DNA from 3 places in the Arthrobacter sp. C152 genome. Region 2 is predicted to be linked to each of the others. Evidence: predicted binding sites of a transcription regulator. Region 2 holds the regulator's gene; each other region holds the start of a gene.

Region 1 (10,077 bases), on a different contig from region 2:
GATGCAGTCCTTTCATCCCGTTGCGCAGTCACTGCCTGATCGGTGGCAGCTACGAAAAAGTGTGCCACCACAACTAATAGGCCCACGGAGTTCCATCTCTGGTTGCTCACCAGGGCAACACCAGCGACTTCGGCGGCTCCAGCAGTTCCCCCCGCTCGTTGCGCCTGAGCTTCGCATGCTCGGTTGGGGGAATTGAAACCCCCATCTGCAAAACGAGAGCGGACGACGCCGGGTCCCACCCGCCGTCGTCCGCTCCGCTTAAGCCGCCCAACAAAGGCGGCCTGCAAACTACCTCAGTGCCACAACCCCAGCGCGAACTCCGCAATAACCGTAGCCAGCAGGAACGACGCCGTGATGGCCACCAGCCCCACCGGGATGATCTTCCAGCCAATGTTCTTCAGCAGCGGGATGTCCTTGCCCAGGGACAGACCGGCCAGCGTCAGCATCACGGTCGCGATGGACAGGAAGTCCACGGTCTTCACTGCCGCGTTCAGCGGCTCTGCTGCGAAGAACCACGGGCTGGAGATGTAAGCGCCGATCGTCGTGATGAACACAATGGCCGAAATCTTACGGGTGACCTTCGCCAGCGCAATGCCCACCAGGACCAGCGCCAGCAGGATGACATACCCCACCACGATCGACAGGCTAAGCCCCTTCGCCGCCACCGCCGCCGTGCCGATACCCAGCACTGTCAGCACGGACAGCGAAAGCCACAGCGGCAGCTTGATCTCCGCAGATGACGCAGCCACCCGCTCACGGAACCGCCGGTTCTCCTCCGCCTGGGCGGCCTCACGCTCGGCAGCGGAAGCAGAGGCGGCGGACCCAGCGCTACCAGCCGGGGCCGCAGAGCCACCAGCACCAGCAGCCACAACCTCCCGGCTCTGCTGCTTCCGCGTCAGCACCCGGTAGAACTTGTCCGCCAGCGGCAGCGCAATGTAGATGCCCACGTACACGCCCAGCACGGTGGTGATCAGGTTGGACACGGCGGCCATGCCCAGGATCGCCTCCTGGTCGGCCGGGTAGGCGGCGGTGATGCTCGCAGCGGAGGCAGCCATCATGGACCCGGACCCCACGCCGGCGCCCATGGCCAGCGCCAGCGGATCGAAGATCTTCCAGTTGGACACCAGCGACGTCAGCAGCGTGATGAACACGGCACCGAACAGCGTCCCGAACACGTACATCGCCAGCACGCCGCGGTACTGGTCCGAATCCGGCCCGTACTTCTCGGACACCATCGCGAACGACGGCTCACGGTCCAGCGAGAACGTGGCGCCCACGGTCGCCTTGCCCATCCGCAGCAGCACGGCCAGCGGCAACGCCAGAACGATGGTACCCAGCAGGTGCCCCACCTCCTGCAGCAGCAGCGCCGGGCCGGCCTTCAGCAGCGTGGGCAGGCTGGGGCCGATGTTGAACGCCAGCCGCGCCACCAGCAGCAGCACGGCCACGCCCACCAGGGCAGCAGCCACACGCTGCAGGTCGATCCCCAGCGGCTTGAACTTCTGGATGGACACCAGCAGGCCCAGGATCAGGCCCCACACCATGGGGAAAATGATGATGGCGCCGATGCCAAGATCGATCTTCGCCTGCCCAATAAACTGCACGGCAAGGGCAATCACAAACGCCAGCGCGGCGATGGGGATGGTCAGCCTGGTGCCGGCCGTTTCGGTCCGGGCTGTTTTAACAGTGCTCATGATGCGCCTTCCTGGGTGACAGCTTCCTGGGTGGAAGTACGACGGCGGTACGCCGCTTGGGTGAAGCGTTGACGTTGGGTGGGGGTTGAGGCAGCGCCGGCGACGGTCCAGGCCAGCGCGGTGGCGGCGTCGAACATCACCCCGTACGCCTGGGGAGTGTCCGCCAGGGCGGCGAACGCATGCGAGTGGATGGGAACGTCCGCGCCCGGAATGCTCAGCCACGGATGCAGGGACGGGATGACCTGGGAGATGTTGCCCATGTCCGTGGACCCGCCGCTCAGGCCGGAGGACCGGGACGTGTCCTTCCCGAACGCATCCATCGCATCCGTCCAGTGCCCGGCCAGGTCGTCGTCCTGGACCAGCGGCTCGTACAGCGGCTCGGTGTCCTCGAACTCAAGGGTGGTGCCGGTGGCCAGAGCCGCACCTTCAAAGCAGCGCCGCACCCGCTCCAGCAACGCGTGGAACTCGGGCAGGGTGAAGGCGCGGCATTCGAACTCCACCACGGCTTTCTCCGGGATGATGTTGGTGACGTGCCCGGCCTCGGCCACGAAGCAGGCAATCCGGTGGTCGGACGGGATCTGCTGGCGCAGCAGGCCGATCGCCACCTGGCTGAGCACCGCGGCGTCGGCGGCGTTCACGCCCTGGTGCGGTGCCGCGGCAGCGTGCGCCGCCTTGCCGGTGAACGTGGCCTTGTACCGGCCCACGGCCTGGGCGCTCGTGCCGGCCGGGTTGTAGGTGAGCCCGTCCTGCACCGGGTGGACCATCAAAGCCAGCCCCACGCCGTCGAACGCTCCCCGCTCCAGCATCAGCGCCTTGCCGCCGCCGTGCTCCTCCGCAGGGGTGCCGATGGCCTTGAGCGTGATCCCGAGTTCGTCCACCAACGGCCGCAGCGCCAGGGCCGCGGCCACGGACGCGCCGGCAATCAGGTTGTGCCCGCAGGCGTGCCCGATCCCCGGCAGCGCGTCGTACTCCACGCACAGCGCCACCGTGAGGTCGCCGCTGCCCGCAGTCGCGGTGAAGGCGGTGGGCAGGCCGCTCGTGCCGCGCTCCACCTCGAAGCCGCCCTCCTCCAGCAGCGCCGCGATGGCCTCCGCGGACCGGACCTCCTCGAAGGAGATTTCCTTGAAGCCGTGGATGTCCTTGGCCAGCGCCTCCACCTTGGGCTTCCAGCGTTCGACGCCGTCCGCCAAGGCAGTGCGCAAAGCACCTGCGGCCGTGGTTGTGTCTGTCGTATCCATGGGTCTCCTAGTAGGACAGCGAGGGGAAGGGGGAGCCGGCGGCGCGTGTGGGCACCCAGACGGCCTTGGTTTGGGTGTACTCGTCCAGGACGCCCGGGCCGGAGGAGCGGCCATGGCCCGAATCGCCGAAGCCGCCGAACGGAACCGCCACGTGGATGGTCTTGTACGCGTTGATCCAGAACGTCCCGGCCTTGACCTCGCGGGCCACGTGGTGGGCACGGGACACGTCCGAGGTCCAGACCGCCCCGGCGAGGCCGAAGTTCGTATTGTTCGCCCGGGCGATGGCTTCGGCCTCTGTGTCAAACGCATCGGCCCCGACCACAGGCCCGAAGACCTCCGTGGTCTCCAGCCGGTTCTGCGGGGTGACGCCGTCCAGGAGCGTGGGCATCACCCAGTGGCCGCCTTTCAGGGCCGGGCCGCTCACCGACTCCGGCAACGTGGCCCCCGTGAGGCGGCGGCCGCCGTCGTTCATTCCCGCCTCGATCAGGCCGGTGACCGTGGCGAACTGCTGGGGGGTGATGATGGGGCCCACCTCGGTATCCGCGCTGAGCGGATCGCCCACGCGCAGGAGGGCGGCCTTGGCGGCCACTATCTCCACGAACTGCGCGTGCACGCTGCGCTCCACCAACAGCCGCGACCCTGCAACGCAGGACTGCCCGGCGCCGGAGAAGATGGCGGAGATGGCGCCCTCGGCGGCGCGCTCCAAGTCGGCGTCGGCGAAGACGATGTTGGCGCTCTTGCCGCCGAGCTCCAGCAGCGCCGGGATGCCCGCCTGCGCTGCGGCCACGGCCACGCGGCGTCCGGTGGGCACGGAACCGATGAAGCTGACCTTCCCGACGCGCGGATCGGTGGTGAGTGCCGCGCCCACGGTCTGGCCCAGGCCGGCTGCCACATTGAACACACCCGCGGGCAGGCCCGCCTCGTGCGCGATCTGGGCGAGCCGGACGGACGACGCCGGGGTGAACTCGCTGGGCTTGATGATCACCGCGTTGCCCGCGGCGAGAGGGGCGGCGGAGTTCCAGCCGGCCGTGAACATCGGCGCGTTCCACGGGGTGATGGCGACGACGACGCCCCACGGCACCCGCTCGGTGTAGGTGTGCCAGTTGCCCGGGACGGGAATGGTCTGCCCGGTGAGCTTGTCTGCCCAGCCGGCGTAGTAGCTGAACATTTCGGCAACCTTGGCTGCCTCCGCACGGGCATCCCGGATGGGCTTGCCGGTGGTGGCGGATTCCAGGATGGCCAGTTCTTCGGCGTGCTGTTCCACGGCGCGGCTGACGTTGCGGAGGACGGCGGCCCGCTCGAAACCGTTCATCGCGCCCCAAACCCTGGCGCCCGCCGTCGCGCTTTCGAGGATGGCGTTGGCACCCTCGGCGCCGGGGTCCGCGTAGGTGGCGAAAGGCTCGCCGGTGGCTGCGGCGGTGAGGGTGATGCTGTCCCCGCTGCCGGTAACGACGCGGCCGTCAACGAAGGCGCCCAGACCGGACGGGAAGGCGGCGTCCAGGACTGCTTTGGCCGTGGCGGCAGAGGAGGACGTTGGTGCTGTGGTGATCGTCAAGATGCTGATTCCTTTGGGGGCTGTATCGCTGGGGTGCTTCAGGCGGCGGTTGTGGATTCGGGGGCGCCGGTGTTCGGCGCGCCGGCGGGGGTGATGGCGGGGGCCACAGTGCGGGCGATCTCGGTGAAGTCGGCTTTCGGGCCGAGCACCGCCAGGGCGTCCTGCCATTGGTTGGCGACGGTGGCGAGGAGCGCCGGCTTCTCGCCGATCTGTTCGGCCACTTCGACGGCGAGGGACGCGTCCCGGGCCATCAGGCCCATGGAGAAGCCGGAATCGTGGCTGCCGGTGAGCACCCAGTTCGGGTACATGGCGGCGGAGACCTTACTGCCGCCGGATGCGCCGCTGATGCCGGCTGCGGCGGTGGCGGGGTCGATCCCGTAGGCCTTTGCCACGCCCAGGGCCTCGCCCACGGAGGCCAGGTTGGCTGCGGCCAGGACGTTGTTGAGGAGCTTGACCACATTGCCGCTGCCCGGTCCGCCGATGTGGCTGAAGTTGCCGCCGGTCAGGGCGAGCAGGACTGGTGTGGCCGCTTCCAGGGCGGTTTCCGTGGCGCCGACGAAAGCACTGAGCGAACCGGTGGCGGCGCCGTCGCGGCCGCCGGATACGGGTGCGTCGATGAAGGCTGCGCCGTGGTTTTCCGCGAGTTCGGCCATGCGCTTGCTGGTGGCGGGCTCGGAGGTGGTGGTGTCGATGATGGCCACGGTTCCCGGGACTGCCAGCAGCTGCGGCACGGTGGTTTCCACCATGCTGGCGGCGGGCAGGGACAGGACTGCGTAGGGGGTTCCGGCGACGTCTGCCAGGGTGTCCGTGGTGGCGATGCCGGCTGTTTCGGCAGCCGCACGGGCGGCGTCCGACGGGTCGAAGCCGGTGACCTCCCATCCTGCCTTGTGCAGCGTGGCGGCCATCGCTCCGCCCATGGCGCCCAGGCCGATCACGGCGACGCGGCGGTTGTGTGGCTCGTTCATGTAGGGATACTCCTGAAATCCTGTTGGGTGTTCTGGGTGTTGCGGGCAGTTAGTCGAGGTAGATGTCGAGGTCTTTCCAGAGCTGCTGGGTCCGGCGGATGGTGGCCCGGCTGCGCTCCGGATGGGCCGCCTCCATGCCGGCCAGCAGTCCGTAGACCAGGGAGTTCGCGGCGGTGACCGACTGAAAGAAGGAGATGCCTTCGGAGGCCACCACCAGGAGGTGGTCGGCGGCGGAGGCCAGGCGGCCGCTGCGCAGGTCGCTGATGGCGATGACGGTGGCGCCGGCCTGTTTGGCGGCTTCGGCGGCGATGATGATGTGCTTCACCGAACGCCACATGTTGATGACCACCAGGACGTCCCCGGGGCCCAGGCTGTTGGTGCTTGACGCGAGGTGGACGCCCGCACGGTTTTCCAGCGTGATGGGGTAGCCCATGGTGGAACCCAGGTGGGCCATGACGCCGGCAGGCCCGGCGAAGGAACCAATCCCGACGACGGTAATGGACTTTGCTGCCGCCATCGCCTTGATTGCCGCCTCGGCTTCCCCGGGGGTGTTGGAGTCCAGCGTCAGGCGGAGGTTTTCGATGTCGTGGTTGATGGCTTCGAAGAGCGGGCTGCGGGTTTCGCCGTGCTCGGTGAGGGTGTCTTCGGTGGAGATCATCACGAGGTAGCGGGACCGCAGTTCGCGTTGCAGGTCCGGCCACCCGCGGTAGCCCAGGTGCTGGGCCGTCCGCACCACCGAAGAACTGTTCACGTCGGCGCGCTGGGCGATCTCGGCGATGTCCGCGTAGGAGGACAGCTGCGGGTTGCGGCGGATGACCTCAACCACGCGGCTCTGCGCCTTGGTCAGGGGAACGTCCGGCAGCGCATCGCCAAGCCACGCGTGGGAGCTGATGCCGGCTTCGCTGGTTTCTTCCGCGGCGTTCTCGTCGACGGCGTTGGTGTTCACGGGCTACCTGTCCTGTAACGCAGATCACTCTGCAACTGCAATTGCATCTAATGTACTCTGCAATTTCGTTTGCGAACAGGGTTTCGGGTTTCCGGAATGTAAAACCTTGGCCCACGCGGGCAGTTTTGGGCCGACGCGGACCGGTCGGGCCCATTGTGGCGGTGGAACTTCGAATGTCAGACCCCCATGACAGAGTTTGGCTATGGAGACAACAGCGGTAGTCGGAGCGGGAGGCAGGGCGGGATTGGCCGCTGCCGTCGCGTCCCTCGACGCGCTGGTGGACGAACTGAGTGGAGTTGCGGACCGTTCTTCAGAAGCGTTGGTTGGTGCTCGCGGGGACGTCCATGATCCGCTTCGGGAACTCGCGGACTCGTGCCTGAACGGCCTCGATGTTGTGGCTCGGATCGAAGCCACCACCGCAGCGGCAAAAGTCCGGCTGCTGGCGACCTACGCGGAGGCGGCAGACGCGCTGGAGGCGCCAGCGCAAACTGCGTACGAGTCCTCCGCGCGGGAAATGAGCCAGGTGGCGGAGGTTGCCTGCGCGCTCACCGTCGGGGAACGTGCCGCCTCCGCACTGCTTGGCGAAGCCCACGCTTTGACCACTTCCTTGCCAGCCGCGCTGGATGCGTTGCAGGCCGGCAAGATTTCATGGCAGCACGCCCGGATCATCGTGGATGAAACCACCGGGCTGGACACTGCAGCCGCCGCTGCGCTGGAGGCGCACTTCCTGGACCCCGAGACTCCGAACGCGGCCAGGGGTGCCGCCGCGGGGGAGCTGGTGCCGGCACGTTTCCGGCGGAAGGTGCGTGCCTGGAGGGAACGCCACCATCCGGAGTCCCTGGAGATCAGGCACGCGAAGTCGGTAGAAGACCGGCGGATGGAGTACTCCCCGGACCGCAACGGGATGGCCTGGATCTCGCTGCATATGGCCGCGGACAAGGCCTGTGCCATCTGGAACAGGACGTCCGCCCTGGCCCGTGGGCTGCAGGGGCCGGACGAGCCGCGGACCCTCACCCAGATCAAGGCGGACGTAGCGGCCAAGTTGCTGCTTGGTGAGGCCGGCCACTCCTCCGGGCCCGGGCCGTCCCTCAAAGCGGATGTGCTGGTCGCGGTGCCGGTATTTTCCGCCATGGGCGTCACGGAGGAGCCCGCAGAGCTTGATGGTTACGGGCCGATCCCAGCATCGATGGCGCGCAAACTTCTTGCGGAAGGTGCCGGCTCGTTCTACCGGGTGCTGGTGGACCCGCGGGACGGGGCGCCGCTGGAAATCGGCCGCACCAGCTATCGGCTCCCGGAATCATTGAAGCGGTGGTTGCGGATGCGCGATGGAAAGTGCACCTTCCCCGGCTGCAGCAACCCCAGCCAGGACAATGAAGCGGACCATCTCACCGCTTGGGAACACGGCGGATCCACTGGCATCAGCAACCTGGGGCAGTTGTGTCCCAAACACCATCGGCTCAAACATCGAACTGGCTGGACTCCCGGGCCGGCCACCGAAAACCAGCCGCCCGGCTGGACCTCGCCCACCGGCCGCCACTACAACGCCGAACAAGCGGACGGGGAACCGACTATTTGGCCCCCCGGGTGCCTGCCAAAAGAAACAAGCCCGCTCGAAGCAGTGATCGTTGACTACCTCTTTGCGTCATAAAGTGCTGCTGCCTGCTGCCTGCTGCCTGCTGCCTCACGCTGAAGCGGCAGTGGAGGTTGTTCCCTCTCGTTTACCACCCAGCAACCACCAGGCCGCACACCGTTTCGGCACGCCGACCAGTCTTTTCACGCACCCTTTGCGCCCGGCACACCCCCACCGGGCGGATAATCCCCCGAGGTACCAGGAGTACTCCGTGTTCGTGAAAAGCACCCTCGCAGTTGCCACCCTTCTTGCCTCCCTGGCCGGGACGGCTGCAGTGCCGGCCTCAGCCCAGGCTGAGGCACCCAAGCCCGCGCCCGTCGTCGTCGGCCAGCCCCTCGCCGGCACCCACGCGCACAACGACTACGAACACGACCGCCCCCTGTTCGACGCACTGGAGCACGGGTTCACCAGCGTCGAAGCGGATGTATGGCTGGTGGACGGCGAGCTGCGCGTGGCCCACGACCTCGCCGACGCCAAGCAGGGCGTCACGCTCGAAAGCCTGTACCTCGACCCCCTCGAGGACCTGGTTCGCAGCCAGCCCGGCCACAGCGTCTACCCGCACTGGGACGGCAGCCTGCAGCTCCTCATCGACATCAAGAGCGAGGGCGAGTCCACCTACGCCGCCGTCGAGCAGGAGCTGGCCGGGCACCGCGGCATCATGAGCCGCTACACCGAAGGCAACGTCAAAACCGGGCCGGTCACCGCCGTCATCAGCGGCAACCGTCCGCTGGCCACCATGCAGGCACAGACCCAGCGCTTCAGCTTCTACGACGGCCGCGCCGCCGACCTCGCCTCCGGCCTGCCCGCCGCCCTGATGCCGCTGGTCAGCGACAACTGGACCAAGCTCTTCACCTGGCAGGGCGTCGGCCCCATGCCCGAAGCCGAGCGCGCCAAGCTGCGCGCCTTCGTCGCCACCGCGCACGCCAACGGCTACCGCGTCCGCTTCTGGGCCACCCCGGACCAGCCCGGCGAAGCCCGCGACGCCGTCTGGACCGAACTCGCCGACGCCGGCGTGGACCACATCAACACCGACGACCTCGCCGGCCTCCAGCAGTTCCTCACCGCCCGCGGCGCCTGACCGCCCGCCCGGACATCCGAGAAACAGGACCATCCCCATGCCTTCAAAAACACTGAAGATTACGACCGCGGCCCTCACCCTGGCGCTCGGCCTCCTCGCATCCCAGCCCGCCGTCGCCGACGATGCCCAGGCCAACAATCCCCAGGCGGTGGACAACACCAACGACAGCAGCCAGGCCTTCACCTTCGCCGCCATCGGAGACATCCCCTACGGCGCGGCCGAGATCGCCAAGTTCCCGTCCCGCATCCGTGACCTCAACGCGGACAAGGACCTGGCGTTTGTAGCACACGTGGGCGATATCAAGAACGGCTCCTCGGTCTGCTCCGACGAGTACTTCTCCTACATCCGCACCCAGTTCGATACCTTCACCCACCCGCTGGTCTACACACCGGGCGACAACGAGTGGGTTGACTGCCACCGCACCAACAATGGCGCCTACAACCCGCTGGAACGCCTGGACAAGATCAGGGACGTCTTCTTCAATGAGCCGGGCAAGACCCTCGGCGCCACCATGCCCGTCAAGAGCCAGGAAAGCCTGGGCCTTCCCGAGGACGTCCGCTTCGACAAGAACCGTGTGGCCTTCTCCGTGCTGAACGTCCAGGGCAGCAACAACTCGCTCCTGCCGTGGACCGGCCTGGGCAAGACCGAGGCGACTCCCGAACAGCTGGCCGAGGTGGAGCACCGGACCGACGCCGTGATCGCCCAGATCCGCCAGACGTTCGCCGAAGCCAGGCGCAGCAACAACCGGGCCGTGGTGCTCATGCAGCAGGCCGACATGTTCGACCCCTCGCTGCTCGAGGCAGCAACCGCCAACCCGGACACCGTCTCCGGCTTCCGCCACATCGTGCAGGCCATCGTCCAGGAGACCAACAGCTTCGACGCGCCGGTCTACCTCGTCAACGGCGACAGCCACGTCTTCGCCGAGAACCAGCCCCTCGCGGCAGGCTCTCCGTGGCTGGGCATCTATGGCGCCC
Region 2 (10,077 bases):
TGGCCGGCCTGGTCACGGCGGCGGCGCCCGAAATCGGTTCGCAGCACGCCGGGCCCTTGCGCGACGGCCTGCGGTCCCTGCAGCTGGCCTTCCGCGAAGAGTCCCTGATTCCGGATGCGCCCGGCAAGGGCCCCGGCGAAAAGTTCACCGGGGCTGTCAACTAGCGCAGGACTCCCCCTGCCACGCGCGACGGCGGGACGGCCTTTGGAGGCCGTCCCGCCGTCGTCGTTTCACCGGCAATCAGGGAGCAGCCGGCGGACGGAGTGCCATCCCGCGCCGCCGCTGGAGGATCAGGCCCACGAGGCACAGCGCCACCCCGGCCACCCCCACGGAGACAAACCCTCCGGAGGGCCCCATCACGTCGATGAAGACGCCGGCCAGCGGTGACCCCAGTGCCACTCCTGCGGTCAGGGCGGAGCCGTACCACCCCATGGCTTCTCCGCGGCGCTCCTCCGGCACCAGGTCCGCCACCTTTTCGGACGCGGCGGAGAGCACCGGGGCGCAGAGGATCCCGGGCAGCAGCGAGACGAAGGCCAGCGTCCAGGTGTCGTGGGCGAACGCCATGGGCACTGTCAGCGCGGCCATGCCCAGGAGCAGGACGACGGGCGGGACGGGCCGGTGCATGGCCCCGTAGATCAGGCCGCCCACGACCGAAGCCGCACACCAGAAAAGGAACACGACGCCGATTTCGCCCTGGTGCCCGCCGCGTTCCAGGGCTGCCACGATGCCCACGTCCGTTCCGCTGAGGACCATGCCGGCGCCCGCCGCCACGGCGAACAGGGCGGCCACCGTTGTTGTGAACCAGGCGAAGTTGCCGGCCACCCTGGCCTGCAGCCCGGCCGAAGCGGCAGCCCCTGCCGGCACCAGTTCGGCGGCAGCCTCCTGCACGTGGGCGGGGGCGGCGGATACGACGGCAGCTTCGGCAGCGTGGCGCTGGTCGTCCAGGCGCTCCCGGGTTTCCTGCGGGCTGCGGGTGGGCGGGTTGAACCACATCAGGAAAAGACCGGCCACGGACGTGCAGACGCCTACCACCGTCAGGCCCGCGACAGTGAAGCCGCCGGTGGCCACCACCGCACCAACGGCGGGACCGATCATGAACACGACCTCGGTGCTGATGGCATCCAGTGCGAACGCGGTGCGGCGCTGTTCGCCGTCGGCCAGCACTCCCAGGGACTGGCGCACCACGCTGAAGATGGGCAGCGTCAGCAGGCCGCCCACGAAGACCAGGGGAAGCAGCCATTGGTAGGACACGTGCGGCACTACCGACCAGATGACGGTTTCCGAGACCACGGAAGGAATCAACGCAGTGCGCAGGCCGGCGGTGTCGACGCGGCGGCCGCGCCAGGGCGCCCCCAGGGCGATGCCGATCGTCATGACGGCGGCGGCTGCACCCGCCGCGGCATAGCCTTCGCCCAGGGTAAGGACGATGTGCAGGGTGAGCAGCACGCCCGCCGCCGAGTGCGGGATCCGGGCAACCATGCCCACCAGCAGCAACCGCCGGATGGGGCGGACGGCGAGCAGCTCCCGGTAGAGGGCGAAATTCACGAAGCGATCCTTCAGGTATGCCGCAGCCTGCCCGGGGATCACCCTCAGGCTGGAGCTAGTGGAGAGCGCGCCTCAGTTTGATGTCCAGCGAGTCGACGCGCTCTCCAAACAATACATTCCGCGACCACTCCGCCTGGAGCCGGGCCACCAGGTCCTGCACCCCGGCCGCATCCAGTCCGTCCTCGAGGTAGAGCACCACCTGCAGCTCGGGCCCGGTGCCGCCGCCCTGGACCACTGAACCGTCGGCCGCGAGGGCCGCTACTCCCCCGCCGGGCTGAAGCTCAATGCCACGGACGGCCGCAAAACCCCGGGCTCCGCGGCCCATCTCACCGGCCAGCTCAGGATCCTGGTAGGACGGGGTCCACTGCTGCTGCTTGGCCAGCGCCCAGACGGCGGGGCGGCGCACCACGAACGTCACGTCGGCACCCGGGTCCAGGACCAGGAGCTCGGCGCCTTCCGCCACTGCCGACAGGGCCGCCCGGGCCGCGTACACAGCAACCGGGCGGGCGTCCGGATGCCAGGCGGCGAGGGCTGCGGCAGAGGTGAATGCGGGAAGGGCGGTCCGCCCATCGGCGGCGCGGAGCGTGACAAGTGCCATGTCCGCCTGCTTGTCGGCGTGCAGGCCGTGGGCGGTGTCCGCTTCCTCGGCAAGCTGGGCCACGATCGGGATGAACACCCGGGCTGTTGCCAGGGCGGCAACCACGCCAGCCTCCCCGCCGGACCCGTCCCGGAGCGCGGCAACCGCGGCGAGGTAACCGGCGTCGGCCGTTCCGTCGTCGTCCTCGAAATTGTGGATCCGGGCGTCCTCGCCGGCCAGGCTGCGGCCCGCCCACGGCTGGCCCGCTGAATCCGTGGTCCCGCCGGCCCCGGCGAGGGCAGCGGCGATATGTCCCGGCAACTGTCGCGCGGCGGGGCCGGCCTCCCCGGAGCGGGGCAGGTCTTCGGAGTCAGGCATGGCGGCGGTTTCCCCTGCGCCTAGCGGCGGCCGGCGACGTCGAGGGCTTCGGGAAGCGTGAAGGCCCCGGCATAGAGGGCCTTGCCGACAATGGCGCCTTCAACGCCCAGCGGCACCAGTGAACGCAGGACCTTCAGGTCGTCCAGGCTGGAAATACCGCCACTGGCCACGACGGGTTTGCCGGTCTTCTCGACCATCTGGCGCAGGAGCTCGACGTTGGGGCCCTGGAGGGTGCCGTCCTTGGTGACGTCGGTGACCACGTAGCGGGCGCAGCCGGCTTCCTCGAGGCGGTCCAGGACCTCCCAGAGGTCCCCGCCTTCCTTGGTCCAGCCGCGGCCGGCCAGCGTGGTTCCGCGGACGTCGAGGCCGACGGCGATCCTGTCACCGAAGCGGTCGATGGCCCGGCGGGTCCACTCCGGGTTTTCCAGCGCTGCGGTGCCGAGGTTGACCCGGGCAACACCCAGGCCGAGGGCTGCTTCCAGCGTTTCGTCGTCGCGCAGGCCACCGGAGAGCTCGACCTTGATGTCCAGTTGGCCCACCACGTCGCGGAGCAGGTCGGCGTTGGACCCGCGCCCAAACGCGGCGTCCAGGTCCACCAGGTGGACCCATTCGGCACCCTGCTGCTGCCAGTTCAGCGCGGCTTCAAGGGGCGTGCCGTAGCTGGTCTCGCTGCCTGCTTCGCCCTGGACGAGCCGGACGGCCTGGCCGTTGACGACGTCGACGGCGGGCAGCAGTTCAAGTACCGGCAGGTCATGTGCGGTGGTCATACTCATCCTTGGTGTCGGTTCTGTGGAGGCAAACGGGGGCCGGGCGTCAGCCGGCGGGGAGCGTCAGCAGGTACGCGGCGAGCAGCGACATGGCGGCCAGGACGGAGAACGCAACCTGCGTCCACCGCGGCTTGCGCTGCTGCCGGAAGGAGATGGCGCCGCCGATCAGCAGGCCGGCAAGGCCCATCAGCAGGACGGACCACATTCAGGCGTCGCTGCCGGTGCCGGCGGTCCCGCTGGCGGACTGGCCGGCGCCGGGCTTGCGCAGCCCTTCCACCCAGTTGCGCAGGAGCCGGGCGCCGGCATCGCCGGACTTTTCCGGGTGGAACTGGGTGGCGCACAGCGGGCCGTTTTCGACGGCGGCGATGAACGGGGCGCCGTGTTCGGACCAGGTGACCAGGGGCGGTGCCATCCGGGGCTGGATGACGTCGAAATTCCATTCCTGCACGCCGTAGGAGTGTACGAAGTAGAACCGCTCGTTTTCGACGCCGGCAAAGAGCTTGGAGCCTTCGGGGACCGTGACGGTGTTCCAGCCCATGTGCGGCACAACGTCCGCCGGCAGCGCTTCCACTTTTCCGGGCCATTCGCCGATGCCCTCGGCTTCGGTGCCGTGTTCCACGCCTGCTTCGAACAGGACCTGCAGGCCCACGCAGATTCCCAGCACGGGGCGGCCACCGGCTACCCGCCTGCCGATGAGCCGGATCCCGTCCACGGCCTTGAGTTCGCGCATGACGGTCTCGAAGGCGCCCACTCCGGGCACCACGAGGCCGTCGGCATTGAGTACGTCCTCCGGCTTGGCGCTGAGGATCACCTCGGCGCCGGCGCGCTCGAGGGCGCGCACTGCGGACCTGACGTTCCCCGAACCGTAGTCCAGCACCGTCACGGTGGGCTTGCCTTCGGGAGAGGGGAGCTTCTGCGAGGCCGTGGGGTCGACGATGGCGCCGTCCTTAAGGACCTGGCCGCTCACAGCGCACCCTTGGTGGAGGGGATGCCTTCGACGCGGGGGTCGGGTTCGACGGCGGCGCGCAGGGCCCGGGCGAAGGCCTTGAACTGCGCCTCGACGATGTGGTGGGGGTCGCGGCCGGCGAGCACGTTCATGTGCAGGCAGATGCCCGCGTGCAGGGTGATCGCTTCGAAGACGTGCCGGGTCAGGGAACCGGTGAAGTGGCCGCCGATCAGGTGGTACTCCTGGCCAGCGGGTTCGCCGCCGTGCACCAGGTACGGGCGGCCCGAGACGTCGACGACGGCGTGCGCCAGCGCTTCGTCCAGTGGCACGGTGGCCTCGCCGAACCTCCGGATGCCGGCCTTGTTGCCCAGCGCGGTGCGGAGGACTTCACCGAAGGTGATGGCGGTGTCCTCGACGGTGTGGTGCACGTCGATGTGCGTGTCCCCGGTGGCCTTCACGGTCATGTCGATCAGGGAGTGCTTGCACAGCGCCGTGAGCATGTGGTCGTAGAACGGGACCGAGGTGTCGATGTCCGAAACACCGGTTCCGTCGAGGTTGATTTCCACGAGCACGGACGACTCGCTGGTGGCGCGCTCCATGCGGGCTGTCCTGGCCTCGGCGGCGTTCGATCCGGTGGAACTCATGGTGAAGGGTCCTTTTGGGGAGTGGGTGTGGTTCAAGGCGTCCAGCGCCGCCGCTTCAGGCGCCGCTGCATCAAGTCTAGGCGGGAAGCGCGGCCTGGCCCGCAAGGATCCGCTCAAGCGAGGTAAGGAAGGTTGTGGTTTCCGCCTCGGTGCCCGCGGTCACCCGCAGGTGGCCGGGGATCCCGACGTCGCGGATCAGCACGCCGGCATCCAGCAGTTCCTGCCAGACCTGGTGGGGGTTCTCCAGGCCGCCGAAGAAGACGAAGTTGGAGTCTGAGGACGCGGGCGTCAGGCCCATCCGGGTCAGGCCTTCGACGATGCGGTCCCGCTGCTTCTTGATGTCCTCGACCTCGGCCATCAGGGCCTCCCGGTGTTGAAGGGCGGCGAGGGCGGTGGCCTGCGTAATGGCGGAAAGGTGGTACGGCAACCGCACCAGGCGAAGGGCATCGGTGACTTCCGGGGCAGCGGCCATGTAACCGAGCCGGGCACCCGCCAGTGCAAAGGCCTTGCTCATGGTGCGGGAGACGATCAGCCGCTCCCTGCCGGGAAGCAGGGTCAGTGCACTGGGCGTACCCTCGTGGGCGAACTCGTGGTAGGCCTCGTCCACAATGACAATGGTTTGGCTGTCTGTTCCAGCCTCGTAGACGGCCTCGACGACGTCCAGGCCCAGCCCTGTCCCGGTGGGGTTGTTCGGGGAGCACAGGAACACGAGGTTCGGCTGGAGTTCCTTCACCTGGCGGGCCGCTGATTCGGCGCTGAGGTCGTAGTTGCCTGCGCGTTCACCGGTGATGTAGCGGGTGTCGGTTCCGCTGGCGAGGAGGGGGTACATCGAGTACGTGGGCGGGAAACCCAGGGCCGTGCGTCCGGGGCCGCCGAAGGCCTGGAGGATCTGCTGCAGAACCTCGTTGGAGCCGTTCGCTGCCCACACGTTGGACTTGTCCAGTCCGTGTCCAAGATATTCGGCCAGCGCCTCCCGCAGTTCCGTGAACTCCCGGTCCGGGTAGCGGTTCAGGCCTGCGGCAGCTTCCGCCACGGCGGCGGTGATGGCTGCACGCACATCGGCCGGCACGCCATGGGTGTTCTCGTTGACATTGAGGAGGATGGGGACGTCCAGCTGCGGCGCCCCATAGGGTGTGAGCCCGCGAAGGTTGCTGCGGAGGGGAAGCCGGTTCAGACGTTCTAGCTGGTCGTTCACCTGAACAGTTTAGTGGCCCCGGCAGCGACCGGAAAATGTGACGGTTCCCGCTGGCCGGCAACAGCCGTCCCTGCCGCCCGGCGGGCGGCCGGCGCCGGGCGGGTCAGCGGGTGGGTACGTACAGCTGCTGCCCCGGCAGCACGGCACCGGCAGGAAGGTTGTTGAGCTGGACGATGTCCGCCACAACATCACGGGCGTCGCGCTCCGGCGCCACCTCACCTGCAATGGACCAGAGCGACTGCCCGGGCTGCACTGTCAGGGTGACGGCGGGCGTCAACCGGAGGTCCGCGGCGGAATCCGAGGCCTTGGCCGGGGAATTGAAGAGCCCGGACAGGGACATCGCCAGGGACAGGAGCAGCACCGCGAGGAGCATGGCCGGAATCCCGATCAGGACGATCCGGCCGCGTCGGGTCAGCCGGAGCGGCGCGGCCGGCACGCCGCAGCCGGAGCGCCGCGCCCGGGGCTGGGACAGCAGCGGGGGCATGGGCAGCGGCCGCGGACGGGAAACCTGGGGAAGAGATAAAGCTGACATGAACTTAGCCCTCCTGGACCAATACTGTGCTGCAACCAAACCGGCCGGGTGCCGGCGGAAATGCCTTCCGCACCCGCCGCGTCCACCCTGTCGACGAACGCCCCGGAAGCGTTTTTCCGGTGGCATCTTCGAACGGAAGGACGCGGACTAGAACACATGTTCGAACTTTGCTGGTTCAGTTTTAGCACTTATCAACGAACAATGTCGAGACTCGCTAGAACAAATGTTTGAAAATGCGATGTGGCTGGCCTAGCTTTGACATCAAGAACAACCACTCTGAAAGTTGACCAGCAGGGTCTGACATTGATGGTGGGGGATCCTCCGGGCCGCGCCGTTGCACAGTGCGCTGCCCGAGGTCCGGTGGCAACCGAAAGGCATTGGCGTTTATGGCAGCAGCAGCCGCCGGAGGCAGGACGGCCCCGCAGCACAAGAGGACCGCCAAGGGCCTGACACCCCGGCAGAAGAAGATCCTCGAAACCATCCAGCGGTCGGTCAACGAGAACGGTTACCCGCCCTCCATGCGCGAAATCGGTGACACCGTCGGCCTCGCCAGCCTGTCCAGCGTGACCCATCAGCTCTCGCAGCTGGAAAAGCTCGGCTACCTGCGCCGGGACCCGAAGCGGCCCCGGGCCATGGAAGTACTGATGCCGCTCACCCTGGACCGGGGCGCCGGCAAGGCAGACGCCTCAGCCGCTCCGCAGGCTCCCGGTGCGGGGGCAACCATCACCGAACTGCCCACTGCGCTTGATACGGCCATGGTTCCCCTCGTGGGGCGCATTGCCGCGGGCGGGCCCATCCTTGCAGACCAGGTGGTTGAAGATGTCATGCCGCTTCCCCGCCAGCTGGTTGGCCAGGGTGAGCTGTTCATGCTCAGGGTGGCCGGGGATTCGATGGTGGATGCTGCCATCTGCGACGGCGACTGGGTGGTGGTCCGGCGCCAGGCTGACGCAGCCAACGGAGACATCGTGGCTGCCCTGCTGGATGACGAAGCCACGGTCAAGACCTTCCGCCAGCGTGACGGCCACACCTGGCTGCTCCCGCAGAACACGCAGTACGAGCCCATCCTGGGAGACCACGCCACCATCATGGGCAAAGTGGTCTCGGTCCTGCGCTCCCTCTGACCCCCAGCTACTTCGAGGCTTCGGCCCCCAGCCTGCTCAGCGCTGCCAGGGCCTTGTCCCTGTCCGTGGTAGACCAGAACGGCGGCAGGGCAGCCCGCAGGAAACCCGCATACCGCTCGGTGGCCAGGCGTGAATCCAAAACTGCCACCACGCCCTTGTCCCCCGTTGACCTGATGAGCCGGCCGGCCCCCTGGGCCAGCCGGATTGCGGCGTGCGTGGCAGAAACGGACATGAAGCCATTGCCGCCCGCCTGCGCCACGGCCCGTGAACGCGCCGTCATGAGCGGGTCGTCCGGCCGCGGGAAGGGAATGCGGTCGATCACCACCAGGCGGCACGAGCCGCCGGGAACGTCCACGCCCTGCCACAGCGACATGGTTCCGAACAGGCAGGTGTCCGGTTCGTCGGCGAATTGCTTGACGAGCGCCGTCATGGTGGATTCACCCTGGCACAGAATTTTCACACCCACCGTCGCGCGGAGGGCATCCGCGGCTTCCTCGGCCGCGCGGCGCGACGAAAAGAGGCACAGCGCGCCCCCGCCGGAGGCCTTGATGAGCGCCTCCAGTTCGGCCAGCGCTTCGGGCGAAACACCGCGGCCCGGCTTGGGGAGGTGGCCAGCGACGTACAGGATGCCCTGCCGCGGGTAGTCAAACGGCGAACCGACATCCACCCCGGTCCAGCTGGGGGCGCCATCGCCGACCAGGCCAAGGCCGCCCGCCGCCGGTTCGAACGCGGAACCGATGGCCAATGTGGCGGACGTCAGCACCACCGTGTGCCCGGCGAACAGCCCTTCCCGCAGCCTCCCGGCGACGGAGAGCGGAGCGATGTTGATCAGCACCGGCGCGTTGTCGTCGGGCTGCGAGTACCCCTGGCCCGGGTCGAACGTGCCGGCGCGGGAGAACCAGACCACCTCGCGGTTTTCACGGGCGGCGATCAGGCGCTCACACAGTTCCAGGATCAGCATGAGCCGTGACCGGGCGAGCTGCCGTCCGCCGTCGGCCGTGCTGTTGCTGTCCCCCTTCGAATCGGACAGCGCCGCACGGCACGCTTCCCGCAACTGGTCCACGCAGTCCAGCTGTTCATCGTTCAGGCCGTTGGGCAGCAAGCCGCCCGGGGCACCGGCCAGGGCAAGCTCCAGGTTGGCGGCGGCGGCGTTCAGCGCGTCAACGGTGATGGCGGTGTGCTTCCTGGCGCCGGCGGCCGCCGCATGGACCATCGCCACGGACAGCTGGCCGGTGACGGCGCCCGTGACACGGTCCTGGAGTTCGTGCGCTTCATCCACCACCACGACGTCGTACTCGGGCAGGACTGCCAGCCCTTCGAAGGCGCTGACGGCGAGCATGGCGTGGTTGGTGACCACGACGTCGGCCTCGGCCGCGTCCTGGCGCGCCCGTTCGCTGAAGCATTCGGCGGCCATCGGGCATTTCTGTGCCCCCAGGCATTCCATCGAGGTGACCGAGACCTGCCGCCAGGCGCGGTCGGTGACCCCGGGCAGCAGTTCGTCGCGGTCGCCGGTAGCCGTCTTTTCCGCCCACTCGCGCAGGCGCACCACTTCCTTGCCGAGCTGGGATGCCGGGCCCCCCACCGCGGCAGCAAAGTGCGGGACGCTGGTGTCTTCGCCGAGGGAGAAGAGCTGGCCTTCGGCAGGCTCATCCGACGGGAAGCCGCCGTCGAGCTTGTGCCGGCAGACGTAGTTGGACCGGCCCTTGACCAGCGCCACCTTGACGGGCCGTTCGAGGGCAGGGCCGATGTTCTTCAGGAGCCGGGGCAGGTCCCTTCCCACAATCTGTGTCTGCAGCGCCAGGGTAGCCGTTGATACGAGCGCCGGCTTGTTGCTTTCCAGGGCGTGGGCGATGAGCGGCACCAGGTACGCCAGGGACTTTCCGGTGCCCGTTCCGGCCTGGACCAGCAAATGGTTCCCGGTTTCGATCGCCCGTGCCACCTGCCGGGCCATTTCGTGCTGTCCTTCGCGGCTTTGGCCGCCCATGCCCGCGACGGCCCGGTCGAGCAGCTCGATCACGAACTGCCCGCCGGGCGTTTCCGTGGCGTTGCGTGCCACGGGGTCAGTCATTGCTGGCGAATGGTTCCAGTTCGGACGCGAGGCCTTCCCGGACCATCACGACGGCCTTCGTGCCCGTCTCCCCATGGTCAAGGCTGATGATTTCCGCATCGGAGTCGTGGAGCTTGCTGATGAGGTCCCCGCGGTCGTAAGGGATAAGCAGCTCGAGCTTGACGCTGGGCCGTGGAATGGAGTCGCTGATGGCTTTCAGCAGCTCGGCAATCCCCTCGCCCGTGCGGGCCGAGACCACCACGTGCCGCGGCTCGCGCTGCTTGAGCCGCTCCACGACGAAGGGGTCGGCGGCGTCGGCCTTGTT
Region 3 (10,077 bases), on a different contig from region 2:
CGCGCCAGATGCCCATGCCGGTGGGCCGGGGTTCAACGTCGATGCCGATGGTTTTGCGGACGGTTGAGTGCAGCCCGTCGGCTCCGATCAGCAGGTCATAGCGCGAGGTGCCGCCGTCGGCCGTGTCCACAGTGACCGAGCCGCCGTCGTCCGTGATGCCGGTGACCGTCCTGCCATAGCTGATCCGGGCGCCCGCCTGTTCGGCGCGTTCCCGGAGGATGGCCGTGAGGTCCGGACGGTACATGCCCATGGTGGCCGGCAGGTCGTCACCGCCGGTGCGGATGTCCTCCAGGACCGCGATGACGGTGCCGTCCGGGTCCGGGGCGCGCAGGCCCAGGGTGCTGAAGCCGTAACCTTTGGCCGCCACCTGGTCCCAGACGCCCAGCTGGCGCAGGACGCGCAGGGCGTTCCCCTGCAGCGTGATGCCGGAACCCAGTGTCTGTGGTTCGGCGGCCTTCTCGAGGACTTCCACCTGGATTCCGGCGTCGGCCAGAAGGATGGCGGCGGCCAGCCCCGCGGCTCCCGCCCCCACGATTCCGACGTTCTGTACTGCTGCCATCGCTGACTCCTTTGGTGTGACGGCGTAACTGCTGGGTTGTTGAAGTGAAAACTACCTGACGGCGATCGGATTGACCGGCGATCCGACGGCCCCGGTGATCGGCAGCGGTGCGGCGGTGAGCAGGAAGTCGTACCTGCCGTCCGCCGCGCATGCCTCCGCAAGTCCGTCCGGGTCCCACATCTCGCCGAGGAACAGTCCCAAGTTGGGGATGGCGATCTGGTGGAGGGGCTGGAACGCGGCGTCGAACTCGTTGGGGCGGACCTCGAAGCCCCAGGTGTCGGTGGCGATTCCGGCGATTTCGCTGCGGTGCAGCCAGGGGGCTGTGGTGAAGGACAGCCCCGGTGCCGGGCCGCCCGCGTAGTCGCCCCAGCCCTCACGCCGGACCCTGGTGTGCTGGCCGGTGCGGATCACCAAGATGTCGCCGCGGCGCACTTCGGAGCTGGGACCTTGGATCTCGATGGTCCGCTGGAAGTGTTCGGGGGTGATGGCGAAGCCGTCCGGCAGTTCGCCGTCGGTCCGTCCCAGTTCGGGGCCGAGCGCGCGGCCGACATCCAGCAGCACGCCGCGGGTGACTATCTTGGCGGCGGCGGTTTCGATGCCGGTGACCAGGTCGCCTTCGGAGGTGACCACGTCCCCGGCGGCGCGGCCGTTCCACGCCTTGCCCTGGTCGAAGATGTGGCCCAGGCCGTCCCACTGCGTGGAGCACTGCAGCGGCATGGCGATCACGTCGTCCGCGCCGCCGAAGCCGTGCGGGAAGCCCTGGTTGCCGCGTTCGGCGTCGACGCCGGTGTCGGTCATGGTGTGGACGGGGTTGGTGCGGCGGCGCCAACCCTTCTGCGGGCCGTTGGTGTCGAACGGCTGGGACAGCGAGAATGCCTCGCCTGTTTTCACCACGGCTGCGGCCTCGACGCGTTTGGCGGCGTCGATGAAGTTCAGGGTGCCAAGGACGTCGTCGGCGCCCCAGCGGCCCCAGTTGTTGTGGGCGGCGGCCATGGCGCGGATGCTGCCAAGCGGATCGTCACGCCGGATAACCGGGGAATCCGTAGATTCCCCGGTGCCGGTGGCTGTGTCTTGGGTGGTCACTGCGTGCTGCTTTCGGTTGGAGTTTCGTCCTTGCAGTGGATGAGCTGGGTGCCGAGCCCGGTGATGGTGCCTTCCATGACGTCGCCGTCCTGCAGGAGCCGGCCCCAGTGCTGGCCGTTGCCCGCGGGGCTGCCGGTGAGGACCAGGTCGCCCGGACGCAGCGGCATGATCTGGGAGGCTTCGCTGACCAGCTTGGCCACGCCGAAAATCATGTCCGAGGTGGATTCGTCCTGCATCGCCTTGCCGTTGAGCTTAAGGGTGACCTGCACGTCCTGGGGGTCGCCGAAGAACTTGGCCGGTACCAGCAGCGGGCCGGTGGGCAGGAAGCCCGGGGCGTTCTTGGCGCGGTACCAGTCCGAGCCGATGGCCGGCATGTCCTTGCGGAACACGTACTCGCGCGTGGTGATGTCGTTGACCATCGTGTAGCCGAAAACGAACTCCAGTGCCTCCTCGGGGGTGACCCGGAAGGCCGTCTTCCCGATCACGGCCGCCAGTTCCAGCTCCCAGTCGTGGGACTTGGAGTAGGAGGGCAGGGTGAGGTCGTCCGTGGCGGAGGCCACCGCCGTCGGCAGCCCGATGAAGAAGTACGGCGTGCCCTGGCCGGCGCGCTTGTCCATCATGGCCGCCGTCGCGGTGCGCACCTCCTCGGCGTCCTCGCCGGGTTCGCGGTGGGCGACGGCGAGGTCGATGACGTGCTTGCGGTAGTTCGCGCCGGTCTGCAGGATCTGGGCCGGTTCCACGGGGGCAAGGATTTCGACGTCGGCCGGCGCCAGGCCAGTGCCTTCAACTGCGGAGGCGGCCAGAGCATCCAGTTCCGCTTCCGTGGTGTCCCAGTGCTCAATCAGGGAGTTGATGTCCCCGTCCAGCGGCAGGACCCTGTCATCAACCAGCAGGCCCGTGCGGGCCTTGCCGGCTCCGGGCTCCTGGTAGCGGATGAGAGCGTACGGTGTTGCTGCCATGGTGCGCTCAGCCCCGGCCCTGCTTGGCGTACGGGTTGAGGAGGGCTTCCTTCATTTCCGGCGAGGCGCCTTCCTCGGTGGCTGTGAAGCCCTCCGCCAGCGGGAAGGATTCGGTCATGGAGTGCGGCATGGCGCCGTTCTTGTAGAAGTTGTTGGAGCCCTCGGACGGCTTCCAGGTGTTGGCTTCCCAGTCCGGCACGTAGTTGCGGTAGCCGCCGGAGTTGAGCTCCACGCGCAGGCCGGACGGTTCGCGGAAGTACAGGAAGTTCTGCTCGCCCACGCCGTGGATGGAGGGGCCGTATTCCATGGGGGTGCCGTTTTCCATCATCACGTCGGCGGTGCGGAGCAGGTCCTCGGTGGTGTCCACCCAGAAGGCGATGTGGTTGACGCGGCCGGGGCGGCTGGAGGTGTCCAGGACCACGCCCAGGTCGTGGGACTTTTCGTTGGTTGTCAGGACGGAGAAGACCGTGATGGGGGCTTCGTCCAGGTCCACGAAGGCCATGACGCGGAAGCCCAGGGCGTCGTTGTACCACTTGGCGAAGCCGCGGACGTCGGAGCAGGCCACTGTGACGTGGTCCAGGAAGCGCGGTGCCGCGGCGTGGCTGCTGCGGCGCTCGGGCCGGTCCGGGTAGGTGGATTCGAAGCCGGGTTCTGCCACGAACTTGTCCACGTCATAGAACAAGCGCATGTGGTGGCCATACGGCCCGGTGAATTCGTAGGCCTTGCCGTAGCCGTGGCCGCCGGCGGTCCAGGTGCCCTGCACGCCGGTCGCTTCCACCCGCTGGGCGGCGGCTTCCAGGGCGGCCTGGGAGTTGGTGCGCCAGGCCATCCGGCCCAGGGAGGCTTCGGGGCCTTCAATGACCACCAGGCTGTAGCGGTAGTAGTCGCCCCAGCAACGCAGGTAGACGTTGCCGTCCACGCGGTCGACGATGCGCATGCCGAACTTTTCCTCGTAGAACCGTGCCGAGGCTTCCACGTCCGGGCTGGTGATCTCGAGGTGGGCAAGATGGGAGAGGGGAGTTTCCACGATGAAGTCCTTCTGGGTTACTGGCTGCGGGTTGTTGGTGCAGGTCCTGTAACTACAGTGAGGCACTTCATATATCCGGGGAAGGCGACCTTTTCGATATCAACTATCAGTGCTGCGGATAGCTTCGGGAGGGCTAACCCCATCGATTGCTCTGTAGATGCCGTTTTGGGTGCTCAAAAGGACATTTACGGAGCAATCGATGGGGGTGGGACTACTCCTTGCCGAGTCCGGCGGCAGAAGTCTTCTCCGTCGCGACGCTGTTGAGGGCGCGGAGGTCGAAGATGCCGTTGATGTCGGCCTGCCTGGTGGTGCCGGCGGTTACGCCGTCGGCCAGCAGCTTTTGGTAGGTGCCGGCCAGCGGGTCCACGGTGAACACGATGTTCTTCAGGGAGCGGTCTATCACGTCGGCCTTCAGCTCGGCGCCGGCCGCTTCCTTGAGCGCTGCGTTGATGACCGTGGCCTTTTCCGTGGCGGATGCGCTGTCCAGCCATTCAACCGACTTCACGTGGCCCTTCAGCAGCGCTTTGACGGTGTCCGGGTGGTCTGCCGCGAACTTCCGGTTCACGATCAGGATGGTGGTGGGGAACTCGCCCGGTTTGCCGGACAGGGAGCCGTCCCACAGGTCCTTCTCATCCACCAGCACCTTCGCCCCCGCGGTCAGCACCAGCCGTGACGCCCACGGCTCAGGCAGCCACGCGCCGTCGAGCTTTCCGTCCTGGAACAACTTCAGGGTCTGGGCGTTCTCGGTCGGGTTGATGGCGACGTCACCGCTGCCGTCGACATTGGTTTTGTAGCCCTGTGAGCTCAACCAGGCGCGGAGCGCGACATCCTGCGTGCCACCCAATTGCGGCGACGCGAGGGTCTTGCCCGTGAGGTCCGCAGCGGAGTTGATCTCCGGCTTGACCACCAGCTGGGCGCCGCCGGCGGCAGCCCCGGCGATGATGTTGATGGACTCGCCCTGGCTTTTCACGAAGGAGTTGATGGCCGGGTTGGGACCGATGTAGGTCGCGTCGATGGCGCCCGCGTTCAGGGCTTCGATGGCTGCAGGACCCGCATTGAACACCTGGGTGCTGAGCCTGGTGCTGCCGAGCTCGCCGGCGATAAAGCCCATGCTGACGCCCACCAGGGCCGGGGCGTGCGTAACGTTGCCAAAGTAGCCGAGCTTCAGCTCGGCGGCGGGGCTGCCGGCGGGGGCAGCCTCCCGGCCGGCGGCGGGCGTGCCGCCGTTGACGGCGGAGGCGACGGCGGCACCCCCGCCAATCAGGGCGACGACGGCTGCCGCGATGCCGATCTTCAACCCGAGGGGGCGCTTGGCCTGCGCCGCCTGGCCGGCGACGATACGGGTGGAGCCTTGCTGGTTTTGGGGACTCTTGTCCTGCGGGTTTGCCATGGGGAAATCCTTTGTTGGGCGGATGCTGAGACGAGATTACGGAGCACCCGGCACCCCCACAATCGTCCTTGTCGCAGTGGTTCACCGGGCGACGCGAACGCTCAACGCGGCGTCGCGGGGCGTCAAGAATCGTCGCTTGGCGTCTTCGTGCCGGGCCGGCCGGCGCCGTCCTCCGGAAAGCCGGCCCTGATTGTTTGGCGCACCGCTGGGTACGTATCCGGCATGGGGGCTATGGAAAACTAACGCAAGGAGACGCTCATGTTGCTTTGGATCGCTATCATCATCGCCGTTCTCTGGCTCCTCGGACTGCTCGCGAACATCGGCGGCGGCCTGATCCACATCCTCCTGGTCGTGGCGGTGGTCGTCCTCATCTTCCACTTCCTGCGTGGGAGGACCCGCGTCTAAACACGCTCCGGTTCCCGCCGCTGACCGGCGCGGCAGCGGCGGGATGCGTCAGGAGTTCAGGCCGCCTTCACCAGGGGCAGTTCGTCCCAGTGCGTGGTGTACCGCGGCGAGCGCATCTCCCGTTTCATGGTCCAGTCCAGGCCGGACCTGATGCCCGCGTGCCCCAGCCCGATGGACCCCCGGCCAAACCGGCGGCTCACGTCCTCAAGCAGGGGCCCGATGCCGCGTTCCTCGTGCCGGTTTTCGAACAGCTCCAGGGGTGGCTGGTTGCCGGTGGGCCGCAGGTCGGTGAGCATCAGGCCCGCCTTGGCGTACTTGAGCCCCTCCCTGATGCTGGGAAGCAGCCCGTGTGCAGCCCTGGTGAGCAGGAGCGGATCCGCCGTGGGCATGGGAAGGGCCACGCACACGGACGGAAAATGTTGTTCATGGTCCCTGAACGGCGACGTGGCGGCGTAGGCGGTCAGGACTTTCGCCTGCAGCCCATGCTTGGAGAGCCTGGCGCTTGCCTGCTGGCCGTAAATGCTGAGTACCTCGCGGAGGCCGGCGGCGGTGGTTACGGGCGTGGCGAAGGAGCGGGAAAAGATGAGCTGGTCCCGCCCGATGCGCTCCTCCTCCATGGGGATGCAGGGTGTGCCGCGCAACTCCAGGACCGTGCGCATCACGACCACCGAAAACTTGTCCCTGATGGCCACAGGATCTGCGCGCACCAGGTCCTGGACGGTAAAGATGCCGATGGCGTTGAGCCGTCTGGACAGCCGACCAGCGATCCCCCAGAGCTCGTCCACGGGGAGCCGGGCCATCAGCCCTTCCCGGACCGGGGCGGGGACCGCGTCCCAGAGGCACACGCCGCCGAAGGCGGGATTGTTCTTGGCCCACTTGTTGCACAGCTTGGCGAGGGTCTTGGTGGGGGCGATGCCGACGCAGACCGGCACGCCCACGTTGCGGCGGACGGCGTCCTTGATCCGCCGGCCCAGGGCGAGCAGCTGTGGCGGCCCGCCCTTGACGCCCAGGAAGGCCTCGTCGATGCTGTACACCTCCAGCCAGGCCGAGTACCTGCCCAGCAGCTCCATCACCCGTGAGCTGATGTCCCCGTACAGTTCGTAGTTGCTGGATCTTGCCACCAGCCCCCACTCCCTGGCCCGGGGCGCGAGCCTGAACCATGGCTCGCCGGTGGCAATGCCGAGCGCTTTTGCCTCGGGCGAGCGGGTCACCGCGCAGCCGTCGTTGTTGGACAGCACCACCAGCGGCCTCCCCTCCAGGGAGGGATCGAAGGCCCGCTCCGCGGAGGCATAGAAGCAGTTGACGTCAACATGCGCGATCTGCGGCATCTGCCGCATGGGAGCAGGCTTAGCCATCATGCTCCTCACACATGGTGCAGGCACCTGGTGGCCACGCCCCAGATGGTGAGTTCCGACAGTGCTGCGACCTGGATGTCCGGATACTGAGGGTTCTCCGCCTGGAGGATGACTCCAGCAGCCGTGATCCGCAGCCGCTTGACTGTGAGCTCCCCGTCCAGGACCGCAACCACCACCGAACCGTCCTTGGGCTCAAGCGCCCGGTTGACGATCAGTTCGTCGCCGTCGCTGATGCCGGCACCTTCCATCGAGTTCCCGGTCACCCGGACCACGTACGTGCTGGTGATGTCCTTGATCAGGTGCGCGTTGAGGTCGATGCGGCCGTCGAAATAGTCCTGCGCGGGGGAGGGGAAGCCCGCCGCGACCGCCACTGGCGAGATCAGCACCGAGAACAGCGAGGCGCCCGCGTCTATCACGCGGGGACCGACAATAACGCCCACAACACACCTTTATTCGAATATTTGTTCGATAAGTTCAGTGTAGCGCCGAGCCCCGACAACGGGCACCCCACCCCCGCCTTTCCCGGGCCGGCCCCACGGCGTGGTGCTTCCGCGCTGTCCGCGCCACGGCGGCGGAACCCCACGTAGACTTGCAGGATGCGGCTGGTTGCAAGCGATATTGACGGAACGATTCTCGGGCACGATGGAAAAATCAGCCCCCGCACCGTCCGCGCCTTCCACGCCTGCCGCGATGCCGGCGTCGAACTCGTCTTCGTCACCGGCCGGCCGCCCCGGTGGCTCCACCCGCTGGAGGAACAGCTGGGCCACACCGGCCGCGTGATCTGCTCCAACGGAGCCGTGGTCTGGGACCTGGAAGCGGACCGCCTGGTCTCCGCCCGCACTCTCTCCCTCGACGCCGTCCTGGAAACGCGCCGCATCATCAAAAAGCTCCGCCCCGCCGCGCTGTTCGCCGCCGAAACGCTCACCCGGTTCCACCTCGAACCTGGCTTCATCGAGAACGAATCCAGCGAGCTGCTGGCCCAATTCACTCCGGCGCCGCTGGCGGAAACCCTGGCCAACGACGATTCCGTGGTGAAATTCCTCGCCATTGTCCGGGACGGCACGCCTGACGAATTCCTCGCCGAGGTGGGTCCCGCCGTCGGGCACCTGGCCGCCGCCACCCACTCCTCGCCCGGCGTCGCCATGCTCGAACTGTGCCCGCCGGGGGTCAACAAGGCCGTCACGCTGGCCGAGTACGCCGCGGCCCTGGGCATCGACGCCGCCGACGTTGTGGCGTTCGGCGACATGCCCAACGACATCGAGATGCTCCGCTGGGCCGGGCACGGCTACGCGATGGCCAGCGGCCACCCTGAGGCCATCCGCGCGGCAAACCTGCAGGCACCGCACTTTGATGACGACGGCGTGGCGCAGGTCCTGGAGGCACGGCTCGCTTCCCTTGGGGTCCAGTCTTCCTGAACCCCGCCACCATACTTCCAGCTGGCGCTCACCTGGCGTTTACCTTTCCCCCGTAGCGTGAACCGGAGCAGGCACCTTCCTGCGGCTCAAGGGGGTTACCGATGGCAAGGAATACCAGGCAGCATGCAGCGGATGCGCCGCTGCGCACAGCAATTCCGGCTCCGCACTGGAAGCAGCTGCGCCAGGGCGACCGGGTCCGTGTGGTGCTCTCGCCCGGCTTTGAGGCCGGCGGCATCGTGGACACCATCACCGCGGACCACACTGCCGTCTGGGTGCACCTGGACGGCGGCCGCGGCCGGACCCTGCTGCACTGCGGCGACGGCGTGGACATCGTTCCGTGCGGCGAGACCGACTGCCGCGATTGACGTGCCGGGACTGGCGTCCCGGGCCCGGGGTACGCTCACAGTGTGACCCTGCCCTTCTTTGACCATGCGGACGACGGCGGCCGGCGGCTTCCCATCGCCATGGCCCACCGCGGGTTTTCGGCTGAGGGGCTGGAGAACTCCATGGCGGCGTTCCGCGCCGGCGCCGACCTCGGCTTCCGCTACCTCGAAACAGACGTGCACACCACCGCAGACGGCGTTCTGCTGCTCTTCCACGACGAGACGCTGGACCGTGTCACGGACGGCCGCGGCCGCGTGGCGGAACTCGCGGCGGCGGACGTGGCACGGGCCAGGATCAACGGCCGCGAACCCATCCCCACGTTCGATGAGCTGGTCACTGAGCTCCCCGACGCCAGGCTGAACCTCGACGTCAAGGACTGGGGCTCGGTCCAAAGCACCGCCGCGGCCATCGAACGGCACCAGGTGCACCACCGGGTGCTGGTTGCCAGCTTTTCGGACCGGCGACGGCGGGCGGTGCTGAAGCTGCTGAGCCAGCCGGTGGCGTCTTCGGGGGGCGTAGCCTCCAACGCCTTGTTCACCTTCCTCGGCCCGCTGCTTCCCGCGCCGCTCTTCCGGCCGCTCATGCGCCGGATCCTGCACGACGTCCATGCCCTGCAGGTGCCCGTCCGCTACGGCCGCATCCCCGTTGTGACGCCGGGCTTCATCCGGCGGGCCCACGCCCTGGGCCTGGTGGTGCACGTCTGGACCATCAACGAGGCGGACGAGATGCACCGCCTCCTCCACCTGGGCGTCGACGGCATTGTCACGGACAGGGCGGACCTGCTGCGCGGCGTGCTCATGGAGCGGGGCGAGTGGCCCGCCGGGCCGGAGGGCTAGCTCCGGTCCCCCTTCGCCGGTCCCGTGGCGTCCCCGGCCAGGCCGCCGTCGTCGTTCCCTTCGCCGGCGTCTGCCTCGTCAGTGTCCCCGCCCAGCGGGATGCTGGACACCGGACCCGGGGCCGGGCCAGCCTTGAGGCCCGGCGCCTTCTGCTTCTCCGCTTCCATGGCGTTGGAGCCCTCGCTCAGGGACGAGTGGACCTCGACGTCGTCGTTGGGGTCCGTGGGGTCGGGCACGTCCAGTTTCTCGGTGGGCCTGGATGTCCCGGCCAAGTCCTCCATGGCGTTCTCCGCTGCCTTGCCGATGCTGTCGCCGATTCCCATGTGACTGCTCCTTCCGGGATCACCGCCGGCACCCCAGCGGTGCGCGGCCCTACTCACCCAGAATTATCAGCATGCTTACGATTAGTCCAGAGCTGGGGAACCGAACCGCAGCCGGAGAGGAAGGACAGCAGCGCCGTGAGCACTTACCATCCGGAAAAAGACCCCGCCAACCCTGACCGCCCGGGAAAGGACGACGCTGGGGGCGCCGAGGCCGGCCTCGACCAGCAGCGCCGCAGGGAAGCCGGAGGATCGCCAAACCCCGATCCTGCTGAAGGCAACATCACGGGTTTGGAACCGGGCGGGGGAGTCCCGCCGGGGGAGACGCCGCCCGCGGAAGGCCA

The links. Region 2 encodes LexA, which represses DNA repair genes until DNA is damaged. Its sites were predicted from a motif close to TCGAACANNTGTTCGA; they were not measured.
Region 1: the regulator LexA is predicted to act here: its motif matches at 6,467-6,482, upstream of ACYSM9_RS12060 (HNH endonuclease signature motif containing protein).
Region 3: the regulator LexA is predicted to act here: its motif matches at 7,232-7,247, upstream of ACYSM9_RS02605 (LexA family protein).

The regions. Positions count from the first base shown of each region.
Region 1 covers NZ_JBTZSU010000015.1:1,969-12,045, reverse strand. Annotated here, with positions in the region: gene ACYSM9_RS12085 (DUF3100 domain-containing protein) at 294-1,691, opposite strand; gene ACYSM9_RS12080 (amidohydrolase) at 1,688-2,929, opposite strand; gene ACYSM9_RS12075 (aldehyde dehydrogenase family protein) at 2,937-4,484, opposite strand; gene ACYSM9_RS12070 (NAD(P)-dependent oxidoreductase) at 4,523-5,449, opposite strand; gene ACYSM9_RS12065 (MurR/RpiR family transcriptional regulator) at 5,499-6,395, opposite strand; gene ACYSM9_RS12060 (HNH endonuclease signature motif containing protein) at 6,598-8,043, shown strand; gene ACYSM9_RS12055 (phosphatidylinositol-specific phospholipase C/glycerophosphodiester phosphodiesterase family protein) at 8,237-9,103, shown strand; gene ACYSM9_RS12050 (hypothetical protein) at 9,141-10,077, shown strand, end outside.
Region 2 covers NZ_JBTZSU010000017.1:40,311-50,387, reverse strand. Annotated here, with positions in the region: gene ACYSM9_RS13130 (DUF1844 domain-containing protein) at 1-164, shown strand, start outside; gene ACYSM9_RS13125 (MFS transporter) at 241-1,545, opposite strand; gene ACYSM9_RS13120 (SseB family protein) at 1,601-2,500, opposite strand; gene priA (bifunctional 1-(5-phosphoribosyl)-5-((5-phosphoribosylamino)methylideneamino)imidazole-4-carboxamide isomerase/phosphoribosylanthranilate isomerase PriA) at 2,521-3,267, opposite strand; gene ACYSM9_RS13110 (hypothetical protein) at 3,314-3,472, opposite strand; gene hisH (imidazole glycerol phosphate synthase subunit HisH) at 3,473-4,234, opposite strand; gene hisB (imidazoleglycerol-phosphate dehydratase HisB) at 4,231-4,857, opposite strand; gene ACYSM9_RS13095 (histidinol-phosphate transaminase) at 4,934-6,052, opposite strand; gene ACYSM9_RS13090 (LysM peptidoglycan-binding domain-containing protein) at 6,156-6,536, opposite strand; gene lexA (transcriptional repressor LexA) at 6,971-7,705, shown strand; gene ACYSM9_RS13080 (ATP-dependent DNA helicase) at 7,713-9,773, opposite strand; gene hflX (GTPase HflX) at 9,766-10,077, opposite strand, start outside.
Region 3 covers NZ_JBTZSU010000002.1:242,227-252,303, reverse strand. Annotated here, with positions in the region: gene ACYSM9_RS02640 (FAD-dependent oxidoreductase) at 1-559, opposite strand, end outside; gene ACYSM9_RS02635 (cyclase family protein) at 611-1,642, opposite strand; gene ACYSM9_RS02630 (fumarylacetoacetate hydrolase family protein) at 1,639-2,601, opposite strand; gene ACYSM9_RS02625 (VOC family protein) at 2,609-3,628, opposite strand; gene ACYSM9_RS02620 (ABC transporter substrate-binding protein) at 3,840-5,018, opposite strand; gene ACYSM9_RS02615 (lmo0937 family membrane protein) at 5,277-5,423, shown strand; gene ACYSM9_RS02610 (Y-family DNA polymerase) at 5,480-6,778, opposite strand; gene ACYSM9_RS02605 (LexA family protein) at 6,787-7,218, opposite strand; gene ACYSM9_RS02600 (HAD family hydrolase) at 7,375-8,193, shown strand; gene ACYSM9_RS02595 (hypothetical protein) at 8,295-8,558, shown strand; gene ACYSM9_RS02590 (glycerophosphodiester phosphodiesterase) at 8,601-9,413, shown strand; gene ACYSM9_RS02585 (hypothetical protein) at 9,410-9,736, opposite strand; gene ACYSM9_RS02580 (DUF6480 family protein) at 9,872-10,077, shown strand, end outside.